Desulfatibacillum aliphaticivorans DSM 15576: one gene and its partner. The protein of the gene in region 2 interacts with the protein of the main gene of each other region in a pairwise test. Links are inferred from orthologs where the notes say so. Each region holds a gene or a part of one and is shown on either strand. Other genes may lie near its edges.

Region 1 (3,148 bases), on a different replicon or contig from region 2:
CGAGAATTTTTTTGACGTTCTTTTTGTTGCCTGGCATGGAATGTCCTTTGTGTTTTTAGTTTTAATACTTTTTATCATTTTTTCAGCAGGGGTCAAGCCTTGCATGCGCAACCGGAGATGTGAATGGGAGAACCCGCAAAAAAACTTTCAGCCCTGGGCCTCAGTTCCGGAGGCCTGGACAGCATTCTTTCCGCCCTTGTTCTTAAGGAACAGGGGATTGAGGTGTCTTGGATCAGCTTTGAAACCCCTTTCTTTTCAGCGGACAACGCCCGGAAGGCGTCCGCGGATACGGGCATCCCCCTGATAACCAGATACATTCTTGACGATTACCTGGAAATGCTGCTGAATCCTCCTGCAGGCTACGGAAAAAACATGAACCCCTGCATGGACTGCCATGCACTCATGTTCCGCCTGGCCCATCAGGTAATGCAGGAAATTGGCGCCGACTTCTTGTTTTCGGGCGAAGTGCTGGGGCAGCGGCCCAAAAGCCAGACGCAAAACGCGCTCAACTATGTAAACAAGCACTCCGGCGCGCCCGGATACATCCTCAGGCCTTTGTCCGCAAAAAAACTGACTCCCACCATCCTGGAGAACCAGGGGCTGATAGACAGGGAGCAGCTTCTGGACTTAAACGGCAGAAGCCGCAAGCCTCAGATGGCCCTGGCGGAGAAATACGGGATCAAAGAGTATCCCGCTCCGGCCGGAGGCTGTCTGCTCACGGACAAGGGTTTTTCGGACCGGCTGCGGGATTTGTTCGCCTATCAGAAATCCTACGCTGCAAGGGATTTTGAGTTTTTGAAGTACGGAAGGCATTTTCGCCTTTCCGAGACCGTAAAGGCGATTGTGGGCAGAAACCGTTCGGACAACGAGCAGATAAACGCCCATATCAAGGAGGATGAGGACATCATCATCAAGATGGCGGGCATTCCCGGCCCCAGCGTAATCCTTCCCCACGGCGCCGACGAGCAGGCCGTGCGTCTCGCCGCCCAGCTTTGCGGGGCGTACAGCAAGGCCAAAGAGGGTGAGACTGCCGGGGTATCCATCCTGGCCGGGGGCTCCAAACAGGTTATCCAGGTGGAGGTTCCGGAAAAGGAGATCTTCTACAACTCTATTCTGTAGTTTTCGGCGCGCATGCGTCTTTTTTGGCCTGGTTGGCCGCCTTCAATTGTCCGCAGGCGGCCTTGATGTCCAGGCCTTTGCTGTGCCGCACAATCACGGTGTAATTCTTGTCCATAAGCACCTTATAAAAGGCGTCCACCGCTTCGGGGTCCGGCCTTTCAAAAGGGCTGTTTTCGTGGGGATTGTACGGAATCAGGTTGATCTTGCAGGGCTGGTGCGCCAGGAGCTTGCCCAGCTTTCTGGCGTGCGCCGGAGAGTCGTTGACGCCTTTTAGCAGCACGTACTCGAAAGTCACCCGCCTGCCCGGCCGCAGGGGAAAATCCTTGCAGGCCTGAAGCAGCTCCTCGATGGGGTATTTCTTGTTCACGGGCATAATTTGGTCCCGGATTTCGTTGTCCGGCGCGTTCAAAGACACCGCCAGCTTCACCCGGGTGTCCTTGCCCACGGCGGCCATTTTGGGGACCAGGCCCACGGTGGAAATGGTCACCCTCCTGCCGGAGAAGCGCAGGCCCCAGTCATTATCCGTGATGATATCCATGGCCTGTTTGACGTTATCCCAATTGGCCAGGGGTTCGCCCATGCCCATGAAGACCAGGTTGCGCAAATGCTCCGGGTCCTCCATGGTCGCCTGCACGTCCCGAATCTGGGAAATGATTTCGTTGGCCTGCAGGCTGCGGGTCAGGCCCATGGACGCCGTGCAGCAGAACTTGCAGCCCATGGCGCACCCCACCTGAGTGGACACGCACAGGGTGTGATGCCCCTTTTCCGGGATAAGCACGGTTTCGATGCTGGCCCCGTCCGCGCACTGGAAAAGAAACTTGCGCGATCCGTCGGAGGAATCCTGGGTCTGCAGGATTTTCAAACGCCCGATGGTAAAATGGTCGGACAGGAGCTGGCGATGCCTTTTGGCCAGATTGGTCATGACGTCAAAGGAATCGGCCTGCCGTTGATAAACCCATTGAAGAATCTGGAAGGCCCGGTACGGCTTGAGCTTATGATCGGCCAGCCACCGGACCAGCTCTTCATGGGTGCAGGATATAATATCAGTTTGATCTGAAGAATTTTCCATGTTATAGTTTTCTTCTAACTCTGCAGGTTGGGAGTTTCGCCCCCCCCCTTGGAGGCGGCGTGACCCGCTGCAGATAAAGGTTTTAATATAAAAACGACTGGTTAGGAGGAAAAGACATCCTTTTTCCCAAATCGTTGTTTTGGCTTGACATATCACCTTTATGAGATTATTTTCAACGTTTTCTTTGGGTGACCTCCGGATAGGAGCGCCCACTCCTTGTTTTGGGAGAAGGAAAAAGGGATGTTTGAAAGTCTAAGCGATAGATTAGGCTCAGTATTCAAAAAGCTGAAAGGCCAAGGAAAACTGAGCGAAAAAAATATCCAGGACGGCCTGAAGGAAGTGAGACTGGCCCTCCTGGAGGCGGACGTTCATTATAAGGTCGTTAAAACCCTTATCGCCGCCATCAAAGAACGGGCCGTGGGTCAGGAGGTGTTGGAAAGCCTCACGCCAGGCCAGCAGGTGGTGAAGATCGTCAACGAAGAATTGACGAACCTCATGGGCGGCGCCAACGAGGAGATCAACCTGGGCGGCGGGCATCCGGCAAGCATCATGCTTGTGGGCTTGCAGGGTTCGGGTAAGACCACCACAGCCGGCAAGCTGGCCGTGTATCTCAGGGGACAGGGGCGTAAGCCCTATTTGGTCCCGGCGGACGTTTATCGCCCGGCCGCCATTGAGCAGTTGACGAAAATCGGCAAAGAGTTGTCCATTCCGGTTTATCCTTCGGACACGGACTCCAAGCCGGAAAAAATTGCGGAACTCGCCAGGATCAAGTGCGCGCAGGAAGGCTGCGACACCATGATTCTGGATACCGCTGGCCGCCTGCATATAGACGATGAGTTGATGGCGGAGCTTGGGCGCATCAAGGCAACAACGCCCCCTTCGGACATCCTGCTGGTGGCGGACGCCATGACCGGGCAGGACGCGGTGAACATGGCCAAGGCGTTTAACGACGCCATGGAC
Region 2 (3,285 bases):
TCAAAGGAAATGAAATTACGCCCGCGGACAAGGAAAGGGTTCTGGAAGCGGCCAGAGCCGTGGCCATTCCCCAGGACAGGGAGATTATCCACGTCCTGCCCCAGGAATACATTGTGGACGGCGAGCGGGGCATCCGCAACCCGGTGGGCATGGCCGGCGTCAGGCTGGAGGCCAACATCCATGTGGTGACCGGCGCTTCCGCGGCGGCCCAGAACATTGTCAAATGCGCGCAAAAGGCGGATCTGGACGTGCTGGAAATGGTCCTGGAGCCCCTGGCTTCCAGCGAAGCCGTCCTCATTCCCGAGGAAAGGGACCTGGGCGTCGCCCTCATTGATATCGGCGGCGGAACCACGGACCTGGCGGTTTTTACGAAAAACTGCATCCGCCATACATACGTTTTGCCCCTGGGCGGCGCCAACCTGACCAACGACATATCCATCGGGTTGCGGGCGCCTTTGGTGGACGCTGAAAAGATCAAGCAGCATTACGGAACCTGCGCTTCGGGAAAAATAGGGAAGGACGATTCCATCGAAATACCCGGGGTGGGAGGGCGTAAAGCCCGCATGTTGCCGCGGCAGATCCTTGGGGAAATCCTGGAGCCCAGGGTGCAGGAAATGTTTGAACTGCTGGATCAGGAGTTATGGAGAGCTGGTATGAAAAACAATATCAGCTCGGGCGTTGTTCTTACGGGAGGCGCCGTGCTCCTGGACGGTATGGCGGAGATTGCAGAGCAGGTGTTCAACGTGCCCGCTCGCATTGGCAAGCCCGCCGGAGTCACCGGCCTGGTGGATATGGTCAATAGCCCCATGTACGCCACGGCCGTGGGCCTGGTGCTTTACGGCGCCAGGAATCAAAATCCGGGCCATTCCCGTCTCAGGGAAAAGGGAATGTTCGACAAGCTAGTCAATTGGCTGAAGAAATGGTTTAAAGACGTTGTATAAAGGTTAAGGTTTTTTGGCGAAAACAGCCGGCGGGTTTTAGGGGGCCTTGCCGGCTAACATGAAGCCATGCAACAGGAGGAAATAATATGTCAGACATGATGTTCAAAATGGTGCCCAAGGAGAAGTCAGCAAGGATCAAAGTGATCGGCGCCGGCGGCGCAGGCGGAAACGCAGTCAACAACATGATCGAGGCGGGTCTGGAAGGGGTGAACTTCATCGTCGCCAACACGGATTCCCAGGCCCTCATGGCCAGCAAGGCCGCCACCAAAATCCAGTTGGGCGAACGCCTGACCGAAGGCCTGGGCGCAGGCGCCAAGCCGGAAATCGGCAAGGCTGCAGCGGAAGAAAACCAGGAGGAAATCAAAAAGGCGCTGGAAGGCAGCCACATGGTTTTCATCACTGCAGGCCTGGGCGGCGGCACCGGAACCGGAGCAGCGCCGGTCATCGCAAAGATCTGCAAGGATTTGGGCGTGCTCACCGTAGGCGTGGTCACCAGACCCTTTAAGTTTGAGGGCAAGAAAAGAACCAGAATGGCCATGGAAGGACTGGAGCGCCTTAAGGAAAACGCCGATACGGTCATCACCATTCCCAACGATCGTTTACGGACCCTGGCCGAAAAAGGCACCTCCATGGTGGACATGTTCAAAAGGGCGGATGAAGTGCTTCTGCACTCGGTGCGCGGCATTACGGACCTGATCATGAAAACCGGTCTGGTCAACCTGGATTTCGCCGACGTGCGCTCCACCATGGATAAAGCGGGCATGGCCCTCATGGGCATCGGCATGGGCCGGGGCGAAAACCGCGCCCTGGAAGCCGCTGAACGCGCCCTGTACCATCCTTTGCTGGAAGACCTGTCCATCAGCGGCGCCCGCGGCGTGCTCATGAACATCACCAGCGGCGCAGACATCAGCCTGGACGAAGTGGCCGAAGCCTCCGAACGCATCCACGAGGAAGCCGGAGACGACGCGGACATCATCTGGGGCTGCGTTGTGGATGAAAACATGGGCGACGAAGTGCGGGTCACCCTTATCGCAACCGGCATCGGCTCCGATGCTCCCGGCGGCCTTAAGCAGCCCGTGCCCATCAGCGAGCCCAAGGGATGCCAGGACGCCGGAACCCGCGGCAGAGTCAGGGACGTCACGCCGGACGACCTGGAGAACGTCCTGGATCTGGACGAGCCCACTTTCATGCGCTCCCGCCAGCAGCGGGCCGTAGGCGAGTCGGCCAGGTCCATGTACCGGGGATACCAGAGCTATATTTCGGAGGACGACGACCTGGATCGCCCCACGTTTATGCGCAAGACCGCGGATTAGTCCATAGCGGCCTTGCGAACCGGGAGAAGGCAGGTGGGTAAAAGAGGAAGCAAAGCTCCTTCGTCCGTGACGGAAATTGGAGCAGTCAGGAAAAACTGGCGCAATCGATTGAGCATCGCCCTGGCTTTTCCCAACTCCTATCAGGTGGGCATGTCCAACCTAGGCTTCCAGACGGTTTACCACCTGTTCAACAGCTTCGACCATGTTGTTTGCGAAAGGGTTTTCAGCCCGGTTCAAGGCGCGCCCGAGTCCGTGGAAAGCAAACAGGCTCTTAACGCTTTTGATGTAATCGCTTTTTCATTGTCGTTCGAGAACGACTACCCAAACATTCTTTCCATGTTGCATGCGGGAGGCGTCCCGTTAAGGTCTGACAAGCGAGACGCCTCCCATCCCCTAGTGATCGCCGGGGGGGTGGGATGCTTTATGAATCCCGAACCCCTGGCGATTTTTTTTGACGCATTTATTCTGGGCGAGGCCGAGCCCGTCATTGACCACCTTGTTGAAAACCTGGATTTGGAAAAATCCAGGGAGCAAGTCCTGAAGGACTTTGCCGCCAACGTCCCCGGCGCGTACGTCCCTTCGTTTTACCAACCGGATTACAAGGAGGACGGAACCCTCCTTTCCATGAATCCTTATTCCGGCGCACCCGAAACCATTGAACGGGTGTATGTGAAGGACGTGGATCAGGCGCCGGCCGTGACAAAAATTTATACCGAAGACACCACGTTCGATAACACCTGCCTGGTGGAGGTCAGCCGGGGCTGCCCCCATGGATGCCGCTTTTGCACCGTGGGGTACATCTATCGGCCTGTCAGGTTTCGGTCCGAAAAAGTGCTTTTGGATTGCCTGGATGAAGGATTGGAGCACACCAAAAAAATCGGGCTTATGGGCGCGGCGGTTTCGGATCTTCCCTGTCTGGACGAGTTATGCAGACGGGGGGAGGAGACGGAGGCCGTCCTGTCCTTTTCTTCGTTCCGGGCCAATAATATGAGTGAAGATTTGGTCAAATCCCTGGCGCGCGGCAAAGTCAA

What was found.
Region 1: the proteins of ftsZ (region 2) and rlmN interact in binary tests that used the Escherichia coli proteins (3 or more experiments, as listed by UniProt). The link is inferred for Desulfatibacillum aliphaticivorans DSM 15576 from one-to-one orthologs.

The regions. Positions count from the first base shown.
Region 1 is NZ_AUCT01000017.1:135,349-138,496, reverse strand. Bases 149-2,976 are described here. They hold rlmN (dual-specificity RNA methyltransferase RlmN), read right to left. Parts: upstream 2,189-2,976; coding sequence 1,109-2,188; downstream 149-1,108. Other genes in these bases: ffh (signal recognition particle protein), read left to right, coding at 2,429-2,976; G491_RS0115345 (DUF814 domain-containing protein), read left to right, coding at 149-1,119. Also shown: nth (endonuclease III), read right to left, coding at 1-37; more of G491_RS0115345, read left to right, coding at 124-148; more of ffh, read left to right, coding at 2,977-3,148.
Region 2 is NZ_AUCT01000008.1:138,611-141,895, reverse strand. Bases 176-3,140 are described here. They hold ftsZ (cell division protein FtsZ), read left to right. Parts: upstream 176-1,027; coding sequence 1,028-2,254; downstream 2,255-3,140. Other genes in these bases: G491_RS0109325 (radical SAM protein), read left to right, coding at 2,288-3,140; ftsA (cell division protein FtsA), read left to right, coding at 176-941. In the rest of the region: more of ftsA, read left to right, coding at 1-175; more of G491_RS0109325, read left to right, coding at 3,141-3,285. UniProt on the Escherichia coli protein: Essential cell division protein that forms a contractile ring structure (Z ring) at the future cell division site. The regulation of the ring assembly controls the timing and the location of cell division.